2 regions of the Streptomyces sp. CA-288835 genome follow, and region 2 is predicted to be linked to the other one. Evidence: riboswitches for the same ligand, from Rfam matches in the RefSeq annotation. Region 2 holds a riboswitch; the other holds the start of a gene.
The links. Region 2 has a riboswitch for S-adenosylmethionine ahead of thrC (threonine synthase). Riboswitches for the same ligand answer to the same signal wherever they lie in the genome.
Positions count from the first base shown of each region.

Region 1 (6,704 bases), 3.1 Mb from region 2:
AAGGCCAGGAAGTCATGAGCAGCCAAGAAACTCCAGAAGAGAACCTGCCCGCTGAGCAGGCCGCCGACAAGAACGGCGAAGTAGCCGTTCCCGGCGAGAAGAACCCGTTCGCGGACCCGGGGCTGCCGCCCCACGAACACCGCATCCAGGACATCGACGAGCGGGCCGCCAAGCGGTCCGAGCGTACGGTCGCCTTCCTGTTCACGGTGTCGATGCTGTCCACGATCGGCTTCATCGCCGCGTTCGTGACGATCCCGGTCGACAAGACGGTCTACATCTGGCCGCTCGGCCACATCAGCGCGCTGAACTTCGCGCTGGGTATGACCCTCGGCAGCGCGCTGTTCTGCATCGGCGCGGGCGCGGTCCACTGGGCCCGCACCCTGATGTCCGACGTGGAACTCGTCGACGAGCGGCACGCGATCGAGGCCACGCCCGAGGTCAAGGCCAAGGTCATGGAGGACTTCCGGCAGGGTGCCAAGGACTCCGACCTGGGCCGCCGCAAGCTGATCCGCAACACGATGTTCGGCGCGCTGGCCCTGTTCCCGCTCTCCGGCGTCGTCCTGCTGCGCGACCTCGGTCCGCTGCCTGAGACCAAGCTGCGGCACACGATGTGGCGCAAGGGCGAGCTGCTCGTCAACATGAACACGAACGAGCCGCTGCGTCCCTCCGACATCGCGGTCGGTTCACTGACCTTCGCCAAGCCCGAGCGCCTGGAGGAGGACGACCACGAGTTCCAGGTCGAGATCGCCAAGGCGGCCCTGATGATCGTCCGGATCCAGCCGGACGACATCAAGGACAAGCGCGAACTCGAGTGGTCCCACGAGGGCATCGTCGCGTACTCGAAGATCTGCACCCACGTCGGCTGCCCGATCTCCCTGTACGAGCAGCAGACGCATCACGTCCTCTGCCCCTGTCACCAGTCCACCTTCGACCTCTCCGACGGTGCCCGAGTGATCTTCGGCCCCGCTGGTCACGCCCTTCCGCAGCTGCGGATCGCCGTGAACGACGAGGGCTACCTCGAGGCGCTCGGCGACTTCGAAGAGCCCGTCGGTCCTGCTTTCTGGGAGCGCGGATGAGCACTGCATCTGACGACCGCCGCAAGGCACCCGCGGGCGAGCGGGTCGCCGACTGGGCTGATGGCCGACTCGGCATCTACGGCCTGGCCAAGGCCAATATGCGCAAGATCTTCCCGGACCACTGGTCCTTCATGCTGGGTGAGATCTGCCTCTACAGCTTCATCATCATCATCCTCACGGGTGTGTATCTGACGCTGTTCTTCCACCCGTCGATGAACGAGGTCCATTACCACGGCAGTTACGTGCCGATGCAGGGCCAGCTGATGTCGGAGGCGTACGCCTCCACGCTGGACATCAGCTTCGACGTCCGCGGTGGTCTGCTGATCCGGCAGATCCACCACTGGGCGGCGATCATCTTCCTCGCCGGCATGTTCGTGCACATGATGCGCGTCTTCTTCACCGGCGCCTTCCGCAAGCCGCGTGAGATCAACTGGTTGTTCGGCTTCCTGCTGTTCGTCCTGGGCATGTTCACCGGTTTCACCGGCTACTCGCTCCCGGACGACCTGCTCTCCGGCACCGGTGTCCGCTTCACCCAGGGTGCGATCCTGGCCACGCCGATCGTGGGCACGTACATCTCGATGTTCCTGTTCGGCGGGGAGTTCCCGGGCGGCGACTTCGTCGCGCGGTTCTACTCGATCCACATCCTGCTGCTGCCGGGCATCATGCTCGGACTCGTGGTCGGCCACCTGATCCTGGTCTTCTACCACAAGCACACGCAGTTCGCGGGGGCCGGCCGCACCAACAAGAACGTCGTCGGCATGCCGCTGCTGCCGGTCTACATGGCCAAGGCCGGAGGCTTCTTCTTCCTGGTCTTCGGTTTCATCGCCATGCTGTCCGCGGTCGCGACCATCAACCCGATCTGGGTGCTCGGGCCGTATCGCTCGGATCAGGTGTCCACGGGTGCTCAACCCGACTGGTACATGGGCTTCGCCGAGGGACTGATCCGCGCCATGCCCGGCTGGGAGATCAATTTCGCCGGCCATACGCTCGTCCTGGGCGTGTTCATCCCGCTGGTGCTCTTCGGTCTCTTCCTCGGAGTGATCGCGCTCTATCCGTTCATCGAGTCCTGGATCACCGGGGACAAACGCGAGCACCACATCCTGGACCGGCCGCGCAACGCGCCGACCCGGACGGCTTTCGGTGTCGCGTGGATCACCGCGTACATGGTCATGCTGATCGGCGGTGGCAACGACATCGTCGCCACGCACTTCCATCTGTCGATCAACGCGGTCACCTGGTTCGTCCGGATCGGGTTCTTCGTCGGACCGGTCATCGCGTTCATCGTCACGAAGCGGATCTGTCTCGGCCTGCAGCGCCGCGACAAGGAGAAGGTGCTGCACGGCCGCGAGACGGGCATCATCAAGCGCCTGCCGCACGGTGAGTTCATCGAGATCCACGAGCCGCTCAGTCAGGAGCAGCTGCACGTGCTCACCACGCACGAGCAGTACCAGCCGGCCGAGATCGGCCCGACGGTCGACGAGAACGGCGTCGAGCGCAAGGTGAAGGCTCCGCAGAAGCTGCGGTCCAAGCTCAGCAAGGCGTACTACGGGGAGGACAGCCAGATCCCCAAGCCGACGGCTGAGGAGTACCGGGAGATTACGAGCGGTCACGGCCACCACTGATCTCCGATCGTTCGCCACGCGGTTCCAAAGAGCCCCGTCCATTGCATGGACGGGGCTCTTTGCCGTGTCCGGGGCTGGATAGGGTGTTTCCCATCGTTGTATGGAGTCCCTGATCCGGGACGGAACCCAGGAGCGGCTTATGAGCGCTGTGATCCCCGCTGGAGGCGACACCGCGGCGGGTCGTTCCTGGCCTGCGCTGTTGAACGGCTTGCTCGACGGGCGTGACCTGAGCGCGGACGACACCGCCTGGGCGATGGACCTGATCATGCGCGGCGAGGCGACCGACGCGCAGATCGCCGGGTTCGCGGTGGCGCTGCGGGCCAAGGGGGAGACCGTCGACGAGCTCGCCGGACTCGTGCGAACGATGTACCAGCACGCGAACGTGATCGAGGTGCCAGGAGCGACGGTCGACATCGTCGGCACGGGTGGTGACGGGGCCAAGACGGTCAACATCTCCACGATGTCGGCGATCGTCATCGCCGGGACCGGGGCGAAGGTCGTCAAGCACGGCAACAGGGCGGCTTCGTCGGCGTCCGGTGCCTCGGACGTGCTGGAGAAGCTCGGGGTCAATCTGGAGCTGACACCGAAGCGGGTGGCCGAGGTGGCCGAGGAGGCCGGGATCACCTTCTGCTTCGCGGTGAAGTTCCATCCGGCGCTGCGGCATGTGGCGGCCGCGCGGGGGCAGTTGGGCATCCGCACGACCTTCAACTTCCTTGGGCCGCTCACGAATCCCGCCCGTGTGAGGTCGCAGGCCGTCGGGGTCGCCGACGCACGGATGGCGCCCATCATGGCCGGCGTCCTCGCCGAGCGCGGCAACTCGTCGCTGGTGTTCCGCGGCGACGACGGCCTGGACGAGCTGACGACGACGTCCACGTCGCGGGTGTGGGTGGTCCGCGACGGCAAGGTCCACGAGGAGACCTTCGATCCGCGGGATGTGGGGATCGAGTTGGTACCGGTGGAGGCGTTGCGGGGCGCTGACGCGTCGTACAACGCGGATGTCGCGCAACGGCTGTTGGGTGGGGAGACGGGTCCTGTACGGGACGCTGTGTTGCTGAACTCGGCGGCGGCGTTGGTGGCTCTGTCACCGGGCGACGGCCCGCTGGCGGACCAGCTGCGTGCGGGGATGGGCAGGGCTGCGGAGGCGATTGACTCGGGCGCGGCGAAGCGGACGCTTGACCGCTGGGTGGCGGTCAGCAACAGCTGACGGTTCGTTGTGGTTGCTCGCGCCCACGCGGCGGAGCCGCATATGTGACAGCCTCGCGCCGCTTGGGTGGGTGGTGGGTGCGGGGCCGCGTCGGGGGTGTCCGTCCTCGGACCGGCGCGCGTTGCTGTTGGCTGGTAGAGGGTGCCGGTGTTGGCGCGCCGGCCGCTGCGGGCGCACACCCCCGCCCCGTCCCCTTGCCGCCGTGGGCGGGCGCGGGGCCATGGGGGTGCGGGCTCCCTCCGGGCGGGCTTACCAAGCCGCGGGCTTGCTCGGGGCGCAGGCGCCTTCCGGGTGCCGGCAGTCGCAGGCTTTTGCTTTTAGGGGCGCGGGGAACTGCGCGACCAGCCACAACGCACCCGCAGCCGCGACACGACTGTCACCCCCCACCCCGGTAGGCACCCCACCCACCCGCGACAGACCCCCCGCCCACCCGCCGAAGGCACCCCACCCACCCGCCGGAGGCAGGGGGCCTGGGGGCGGAGCCCCCAGTTTCGGGAAGGGGCGGGGCTGGGGAAAGGAACCGCCCGCTCGTTAACGGCACCGTCCGGGATCCGGACCCGAGTTGCGGGCGGACGATCAGACCGCTTAGGTTCGACACCAGGTCATGAGTGACAGCCAAAAGGCCCCGGCCGGCTGTCCGGCAACCCTCCGTCCGTGGCGGGGTGCCCCGGGTGAAGACCAGGTCGTAGGCAGCAAGGCCTACGACAAGCGCGGACCCCTCGCACAGATCAGGGGTCCTGGTCTTGAGGGAGTGTCATGTCTGCCAACACCGCCGTCGCCGAGCAGTCCGTTGCCGAGCCGTTGGCCGTCCTGGGACGGGACGTCACCGTCCCGCTCGTAACCGGCGGCGAAGTCACGTACGCCGCACTCGACTACGCCGCCAGCGCCCCGGCCTTGCAGCGCGTATGGGACGACGTGGCCGCGTACGCGCCGTACTACGGAAGCGTGCACCGCGGCGCCGGCTACCTGTCCCAGCTGTCCACGGACCTGTTCGAGAACGCCCGGAACACCGTCGCCGAGTTCCTCGACTGCCGCGACGAGGACCAGGTCGTCTTCACCCGGTCCACCACCGACTCGCTGAACCTGCTCGCCGCCGCCCTCCCCGCCGACTGCCAGGTCTACGTCTTCGAGACCGAGCACCACGCCTCACTGCTGCCCTGGCGGGAAGCCCGCGTCACGTATCTCGACGCGCCGCGCACGCCCGCGCAGGCCGTCGCCACCCTCGAGCGCGCGCTCGCCGAACGCGAGCCCCAGGGACCGGCCCTCGTCTGCGTCACCGGCGCCTCGAACGTCACCGGCGAGCTGTGGCCCGTACAGGAGCTTGCGGCGGCCGCGCATGCGCACGGTGCGCGGATCGTGCTCGACGCCGCGCAGCTGGCGCCTCATCACCCGGTCTCCGTAAGGGAGTTGGACGTGGACTGGGTCGCCTTCTCGGGGCACAAGCTGTACGCGCCGTTCGGGACGGGCGTGCTGGCGGGGCGTTCCGACTGGCTGCGTGCGGCCGAGCCGTACCTTGCGGGCGGCGGGGCCAGCCGCAAGGTGACCCGGCGTACGGACGGCGGCGTCGATGTGGAGTGGCATGACAGTGCCGCCCGCCACGAGGCCGGGTCGCCCAACGTCATCGGCGCCTACGCCGTCGCCTCCGCCTGCAAGGCGCTCAGCGAGGCGGGGTTCGATGCGCTTGTGGCCCGCGAGCAGTACTTGATCTGCAGGGTGCGGGAGGGCATCGCCGACGTGCCCGAGGTGCGGGTTCTCTCCCTGTTCGGCGATGACGCTCCCCGCGTCGGCGTCATCTCCTTCGTCGTCGAGGGGTGGAACAGCTCGCACTTCGCCGCCGCGCTCTCCGCCGAGTACGGCATCGGCGTACGGGACGGGCTCTTCTGCGCCCATCCGCTCGTGCGCACGCTGCTGGGGAGCGACCCGCAGTCGCAGGGCGAGTGCGGGGCCCCCGAGGCCGCACCCGGGGAGAAGTCCCTCAACGCGATCCGGGTCAGCTTCGGTGCGGGGACGCCGGACGAGCACGTGGAGCGGTTCGTGCAGGCCGTGAAGGAGCTCGTGCGGGACGGCGCGAAGTGGAACTACCGTACGGAGGACGGGCGTTGCGTTCCCGACACCTCGGCCTGAGCGGGCACCTCTCCGTCAGCCACCGGTAGCCGGGCCCCGAGGGCGATCATCCGCAGGGCGCGTTCGGTGGCGTCCGTGAGGAGTTCGGTGGCTCGGTCCATGGCCTCGGCCAGGGGCATCGGGTAGGGCATGATCCCGTGGTAGGCGTCCACGCCCGGCACGTTGTGGGCGCCCTCGCCGAGGGTGCCCGCGAGGGCCAGGACCGGCCGTCCGTACTGCTTGGCGCGGCGGGCCACCTCGGCCGGGACCTTCCCGCGCGGCGTCTGGAGGTCCAGCGCGCCCTCGGCGGTGATCACCAGGTCGGCGCGGGCCAGGCGGGCGTCCAGGTCGAGGCGTTCGAGGAGGACCTCGAAGCGGGGTAGGAGCCGGGCGCCCAGGGCGGCGAGGCCGGCGCCCAGGCCGCCGGAGGCTCCGGTGCCGGGGCCGTTGCGGAGGTCGGTGTCGGGGACGGCCACGTCGCGGGTGAGGACGAAGGCCCAGTTCTCCAGGGCCGCCGACAGCTCCTCGACCTGCTCGGGCGTCGCGCCCTTCTGCGGGCCGAAGACCCGGGCCACGCCGCGCTCGCCGCACAGCACGTTGTACGGGTTGCAGGCGACGAGCAGCTCCACGTCCTTCAGCCGGGCGTCGAGACCGGACGGGTCGATACGGTGGAGCCGGTTCAACTCCAGCCCGCCGGGG
Region 1 covers NZ_JBNJMW010000001.1:7,728,339-7,735,042, forward strand. Annotated here, with positions in the region: gene qcrC (cytochrome bc1 complex diheme cytochrome c subunit) at 1-18, shown strand, start outside; gene qcrA (cytochrome bc1 complex Rieske iron-sulfur subunit) at 15-1,076, shown strand; gene qcrB (cytochrome bc1 complex cytochrome b subunit) at 1,073-2,698, shown strand; gene trpD (anthranilate phosphoribosyltransferase) at 2,838-3,902, shown strand; SAM riboswitch class IV at 4,503-4,619, shown strand; gene ACQEVY_RS34870 (aminotransferase class V-fold PLP-dependent enzyme) at 4,659-6,026, shown strand; gene ACQEVY_RS34875 (glycerate kinase) at 5,981-6,704, opposite strand, start outside.
Region 1: linked by a shared signal. The riboswitch ahead of ACQEVY_RS34870 (aminotransferase class V-fold PLP-dependent enzyme) and the one ahead of thrC (threonine synthase) in region 2 are both predicted to bind S-adenosylmethionine.

Region 2 (6,704 bases):
CGTCAGCGTTTACTCGTGGAACGAGGTCGACGCCAAGGTCAAACAGATGGTCGCCGACGGGGAGGCACCCGACATGGCGCAGATCGGCGCGTACGCCGACTACGCCGCGAAGGGCCAGCTGTACGAGGTCGACGAACTGCTCTCCATACCCGTCCAGGCCGACTTCGTCCCGAGACTCGCCGAGGCGGGCGAGGTGGGCCTGGTGCCGTACGGCATGCCGTTCGCCGCCTCCACGCGGCTGCTGTTCTACAACAAGGAGCTCTTCGACGAGGCCGGCCTCACCCCGCCGCGGAGCTGGGACGAACTGGCCGCCGCCGCCCAGACCCTGAAGTCCCGCGGCGTCGAGACGCCGTACGCGCTGCCCCTCGGACCCGAGGAGGCCCAGGCCGAGACCATGATGTGGCTGCTCAGCGGCGGCGACGGCTACACCGGCACGGTCGGCTCGTACGGCATCGACTCCGACCAGAACATCGCGACCTTCAACTGGCTCAAGAACGACCTGGTGGGCAAGGGCCTCACCGGCCCGACGCCGCCCGGCAAGCTCAACCGCGCCGACGCCTTCGAGGCGTTCACCCGCGGCGAGGTCGGCATGCTGAACGGTCACCCGTCGCTGATGCAGGCCGCCGACAAGAAGGGCGTCGAGTACGGCATGGTGCCGATGCCCGGCGTCGACGGCAGGGCCAGGGCCACGATGGGCGTCGCCGACTGGATGATGGCGTTCAAGGAGAACGGCAACGGCGAGGAGATCGGCGACTTCCTCGACTTCGTCTACAGCGAGAAGAACGTGCTCGAGTTCTCCCACGAGTACAACCTGCTGCCCGTGACCATGTCCGCCTCCGAGGCGATGGCCGAGGACAAGAACGACAAGGATCTCGACCCGTTCCTGTCCGAGCTCGAGAACGCCGAGCTGTATCCGGTCGCCAAGACGTCCTGGGCGCAGGTCAGCGCGGACATCAAGCAGCAGATCGGGAAGGCGGTGGGGCCGAATGCGCGGCCCGCGGCGGTTCTGGGGTCGCTGCAGCGATCGGCTTTCACCGCAGAGACCTCGGAGTAGTTCTTACGGGGCGCGGTAGCGTCGACGCATGGCAGAAGAGCTCACCCCGCTGGAACGTGACGTGCTTGCACTGGAGCGGCGTGGCTGGGAGTCGCCCGGGGCCAAGGAGCGGGCCATACGGGAGGAGTTGGGGATGGTGCCGGTTCGGTACTACCAGTTGCTGAACGCCCTGCTCGACGCGCCGCGTGCTCTCGCCCACGACCCGGTGACCGTGAACCGGCTGCGTCGAATACGGGACGCCCGCCGGGCCGAGCGCTGACGGACCGGGCGGATAGGGTCGCCGTATGGGCAGCCAACCGGACTCATTGCCGACTCCCGCGACCCCGGCGGGACGTGACGGACTCGACGCCATCCTCGCGCGACCCGGCCGGGCCGTACTCGCCTTCGACTTCGACGGCACCCTCGCGCCGATCGTCCCCGACCCCGAGCAGGCCCGCGCCCACCCCGACGCGGTACCGACGCTCGCCGCCCTCGCCCCGAAGGTCGCCTCCGTCGCCGTCGTCACCGGCCGCCCGGCCGAGGTCGCGGTCCGCCACGGCGGCTTCGCGGACGTACCCGGCCTGGAACACCTCGTCGTCCTAGGCCACTACGGCGCCGAACGCTGGGACGCGCTCACCGGAACCGTCACGGCACCCCCGCCCCACCCCGGCGTCGCCGCCGTCCGCGCCGAACTGCCCGGCATCCTCGACGCTTCCGGCGCCGGACAGGGCACCTGGATCGAGGAAAAGGGCCGAGCCGTCGCGGTCCACACCCGCCGCGCCGAGGACCCCCAGGCCGCCTTCGAGGCCCTACGCGCCCCCCTCACGGACCTCGCCACCCGCCACGGCCTGGTGGTGGAGCCGGGCCGCATGGTCCTGGAACTCCGCCCCCCGGGCATGGACAAGGGCGTAGCACTCCGCGAGTACGTACGCGAGATCGACGCCGGTGCGGTGGCCTACGCCGGCGACGACTTGGGCGACCTCCCGGCGTTCGCCGCAGTCGAGGAACTCCGCGCGAACGGCGTCCCCGGCCTACTGATCTGCAGCGGCAGCAACGAGGTCAAGGAACTGGCGGACCGAGCGGACGTGGTGGTGGACGGCCCTGAGGGGGTCGTACGCCTACTGGCGGCACTGGCAACACAGTTGGCCTGACTGCGCCCTAGAAAGGGGGCCGCAGGCCCTCCTTTCTAGGGGCGCGGGGAACTGCGCGACCAGCCACAACGAACCGGCACCCGCCAACCGACATCAAGCCCCGAGCTATTAGGCACCCTGCAAACCAGCGGAGCTAACCCGCGGCGCGCAGCGCTTCAAGCTGGTCCAAGAACCACTGGGCCGGAGGAAGCGCAGTAGCCGCGGCGGCCAGCCGCTTGGTGCGCTCCGCCCGCTCGTCGCGCGGCATCGACAGCGCCTCATGCAGGGCGCGGGCGGTGCCCACAACGTCGTACGGGTTCACCACAATCGCATCCTCGCCCAACTCCTCGTACGCCCCCGCCTCCCGCGAAAGCACCAACGCGCACCCCTCGTCGGAGACGACCGGCACCTCCTTGGCGACGAGGTTCATCCCGTCGCGGATGGGGTTGACGAGGGCCACGTCGGCCAGCCGGTACGCGGCGAGCGAGCGGGCGAAGTCGTCCTTCAGGTGGAGCACGACCGGGGTCCAACCAGGCGTCCCGTACTGGGAGTTGATCTCGTCCGCGAGCCGCTGGACCTCGGTCATGTAGTCGCGGTACACGGCCAGGTCCTGCCGCGAGGGGTAGGCGAGGGCCACGTGCACGACCCGCTCACGCCACGACGGCTGGTCATCGAGGAGCTGTCGGTACGCCAGCAGCCCGCGCACGATGTTCTTCGACAGCTCCGTACGGTCCACCCGCACGATCGCCTTGCGGCCCTCGCCGATCTGCTCGCGCAGCGAAACCATGCGGTCGTCCACGTCGGCCTCGTGCGACCGCTTCCGCAGGAAGTCCGCGTCCGCGCCGAGCCCGTGCACACCGATCCGCGTACCCGACGGGATGTCGGGCCCCAGCACGGCGTGGCAGCAGTCGGTGAACGCGTCCGCCCACCGCTGGGTCAGGAACGCCGCCCGGTCGGCGCCGAGGATCCCGTCGAGCAACTGCGCGGCGATGTCGTCGGGCAGCATCCGGAAGTACTCCGGCGGCGCCCACGGCGTATGCGAGAAGTGCCCGATCCGCAGGTCGGGGCGCAGTTCGCGCAGCATGCGGGGGACCAGCGTCAGGTGGTAGTCCTGCACGAGCACGGCCGCGCCCTGCGCCGCTTCCTCGGCCAGGGCCTCGGCGAAGGCCCGGTTGTACGTCTCGAAGGACGCCCACTGCCTGCGGAACTCCGCGTCGAAGGCCGGCTCCAGTGGCGTCTGGTAGAGCATGTGGTTCACGAACCACAGCACGGAGTTGGCGATGCCGTTGTACGCGTCCTCGTGCACGTCCGCCGGGATGTCCAGCATCCGTACGCCCTCTTCGCCGACGCCGCGGCGTACGGCCTCGCGGTCGCCGTCGCCGAGTGCCGAGCAGACCCACAGCGCGCCGGCCTCCGGGCCGATCGCGGAGAGGCCGGAGACCAGGCCGCCGCCGCCGCGCTTGGCCTTGAGCGTGCCGCTCTCGTCCAGGGCGTACGAGATCGGGCCCCTGTTGGAGGCGACGAGAATCTGGGCTTGCGTTGATGCCATAGGGCTCAACTTAGCCCAGGGTCGACTCGCTCAAACGTACGCCTGCGCGCCGCTGGGTTCCGCAGGTGCCTAAGAGCTCGGGACAAGGTGTTGTGTGGCGGCCGCGGGTGCGTTGTGGCTGGTCGCGCAGTTCCCCGCGCCCCTGAGAGGAGGGCCTGCGGCCCCCTCTCAGGGGCGCGGTCGGCTACGCCGCCTTCCTCTCCGCGTACTCCTCGATCTCCGCCATAGGCGGCCGTTCCTCCGTGTCCACCGAATACGTACGTGGCGCGAATCCCGCCTCCACCCGCTCGAACTGCGTGATCCGCGGCCGTACGAGATGCCCGCGGGCCAACCGCAGCTGGGCCGTGCGGTAGATCGCGGCGGCCATGCGGCCCAGGGCCTGGCCGTCCTGGTGGCGGTGTTTGCGGACGCCCACGTCTACCTGGGCCAGGGCGTCGAGGCCCACGAGGTGCAGGGCGTCGATCAGCATGCCCAGTTCGACGCCGTACCCGACCGGGAACGGCAACTGCTCCAGCAGCGAGCGGCGGGCCGCGTACTCGCCGCCGAGCGGCTGCACGAAGCCGGCCAGCTGCGGCCAGTGCATGTTCAGCAGCGGGCGGGCCATGAGCTCCGTAACGCGGCCGCCCTGGCCTGCGGCGGTCCTGCCGGAGGTGGGGTCGCCCGGCAGGTTCAGCGGGCGGTCGTACATCGCCTTGACGAGGTCGACGCCCGGATCGGTGAGCAGCGGACCGACGATCCCCGAGACGAAGTCCGCGGAGAACTCCTTCAGGTCCGCGTCGACGAAGGCGACGATGTCCCCGCTCGTGACCAGCAGCGAGCGCCACAGGACCTCGCCCTTGCCGGGGACGGCGGGGATGCGCGGGAGTATGTCGTCGCGGTGCACGACGCGGGCGCCCGCGTCGGCGGCGACCTCGGAGGTACGGTCCGTCGAGCCCGAGTCGATCACCACGATCTCGTCGACGAGCGGCACCTTCTTGGTCATCAGCTCGCGGCGGATCACGGCGACGATCTCGCCGACGGTCTCCTCCTCGTTGAGCGCGGGCAGCACGACGCTCACCGTGGAGTTGGCCGCGCGCTTCGCGGCGATGAGCTTCTTCAGCGGGCGGTCGCCAACGGACCAGGAGCGCGTGTTCAGCCAGCGCTCGACGTCTTCCAGCACGTGCGGCTCTCCCTTGCATCGGACCGGGTCGCGAGTGCCCACTGAGGCAGAAGGCTGATGTGACTGTCATCTCGCGGTTCGGACTGGTCTCTCCACGATCCAGGCCTTCGGTTACAGTCTTGAACAACGCTGATGACCATCGCATGTCGCGGGTCGTCCAGCCGACAACCGCATTCTCACAATCGAATACCGCTCATCCAGAGGGGCAGAGGGATACGGCCCGTTGAAGCCCCGGCAACCCTCCAGCCGGTCTCGTACCGATCGAAGATGATCGATTCCGCGAGGCTCCCGGCTAGTGAAGGTGCCAAATCCGTCTCACGGCGAGATGCGTCGTGAGGAAGATGAGGAGAAAGGGCCTCGCCTCACATGGCTGCGCAGACAGTTGCAAGCACCACGAACGCTGACACTTCCGCCGACTCGGCGAACTCCACGGCCTCCACGGACTCTGTAGACCTCGGCCCCGCCGCCGCGCTCTCCTGCCGCGAATGCGGCCACCGCGTCCCGCTCGGCCCCGTCTTCGCCTGCGAGGAGTGTTTCGGCCCGCTGGAGATCGCGTACGACTTCTCGGCATACGACACCGAGGAACTCCGTAAGCGCATCGAAGCGGGCCCCGCGAACATCTGGCGGTACGCGCCTCTCCTGCCCGTCCCCGCGGACGTGGCCACCAAGCCGAACATCAACCCCGGCTGGACCAAGCTCGTCAAGGCCGACAACCTCGCGCGCGAGCTGGGCGTCGAGCCCGGCAAGCTCTTCGTCAAGGACGACTCCGGCAACCCGACGCACTCCTTCAAGGACCGCGTCGTCGCCCAGGCCATCGAGGCCGCCCGCGTCTTCGGCTTCACGACCCTCTCCTGCTCCTCCACGGGCAACCTGGCCGGTGCCGTCGGCGCCGCCGCCGCCCGCGCCGGCTTCCGTTCCTGCGTGTTCATCCCGCACGACCTGGAGCAGGGCAAGGTCGTCATGGCCGCGGTGTACGGCGGCGAGCTCGTCGGCATCGAGGGCAACTACGACGACGTGAACCGCTTCTGCTCCGAGCTGATCGGCGACCCGGCCGGCGAGGGCTGGGGCTTCGTCAACGTCAACCTGCGCCCGTACTACGCCGAGGGCTCCAAGACCCTCGCGTACGAGATCTGCGAGCAGCTCGGCTGGCAGCTCCCCGACCAGCTGGTGGTGCCCATCGCCTCCGGCTCGCAGCTCACGAAGATCGACAAGGGCCTGCAGGAGCTGATCAAGCTCGGGCTCGTCGAGGACAAGCCGTACAAGATCTTCGGCGCTCAGGCCGAGGGCTGCTCGCCGGTGTCCGTCGCCTACAAGGCGGGCCATGACGTCGTACGGCCGCAGAAGCCGGACACGATCGCGAAGTCGCTCGCGATCGGTAACCCCGCCGATGGTCCGTACGTGCTGGACATCGCGCGGCGTACCGGGGGCGCCGTCGAGGACGTCAACGACGAGCAGATCGTGGACGCGATCAAGTTGCTGGCGCGGACCGAGGGGATCTTCGCGGAGACCGCCGGTGGTGTGACGGTGGGGGTTGCACGCAAGCTGATCGAGAACGGTGTTCTGGATCCGGCGCTGACCACGGTCGTCCTGAACACGGGTGACGGTCTGAAGACCCTCGACGCCGTGGCCGGGACCGGGCTCACGGCCACGATCCGGCCCAGCCTCGACTCGTTCCGTGAAGCCGGGCTTGCCTAAAGCCTGTTAGTAGTTCGTTCGTCTGCGGGCCGGTGGGGGCTGGTCGCTCCCCCACTCTCGGCTTCGCTCGAGCGGGGGGACCCCCATCGCGGCGCAGCTGCAAATGTCACCGCCCCGCGCCCCTGACGGGGCGCTCTA
Region 2 covers NZ_JBNJMW010000001.1:4,580,612-4,587,315, reverse strand. Annotated here, with positions in the region: gene ACQEVY_RS20500 (ABC transporter substrate-binding protein) at 1-1,054, shown strand, start outside; gene ACQEVY_RS20495 (DUF3263 domain-containing protein) at 1,083-1,313, shown strand; gene otsB (trehalose-phosphatase) at 1,339-2,184, shown strand; gene ACQEVY_RS20485 (alpha,alpha-trehalose-phosphate synthase (UDP-forming)) at 2,318-3,712, opposite strand; gene ACQEVY_RS20480 (glucosyl-3-phosphoglycerate synthase) at 3,897-4,871, opposite strand; SAM riboswitch class I at 5,062-5,219, shown strand; gene thrC (threonine synthase) at 5,238-6,566, shown strand.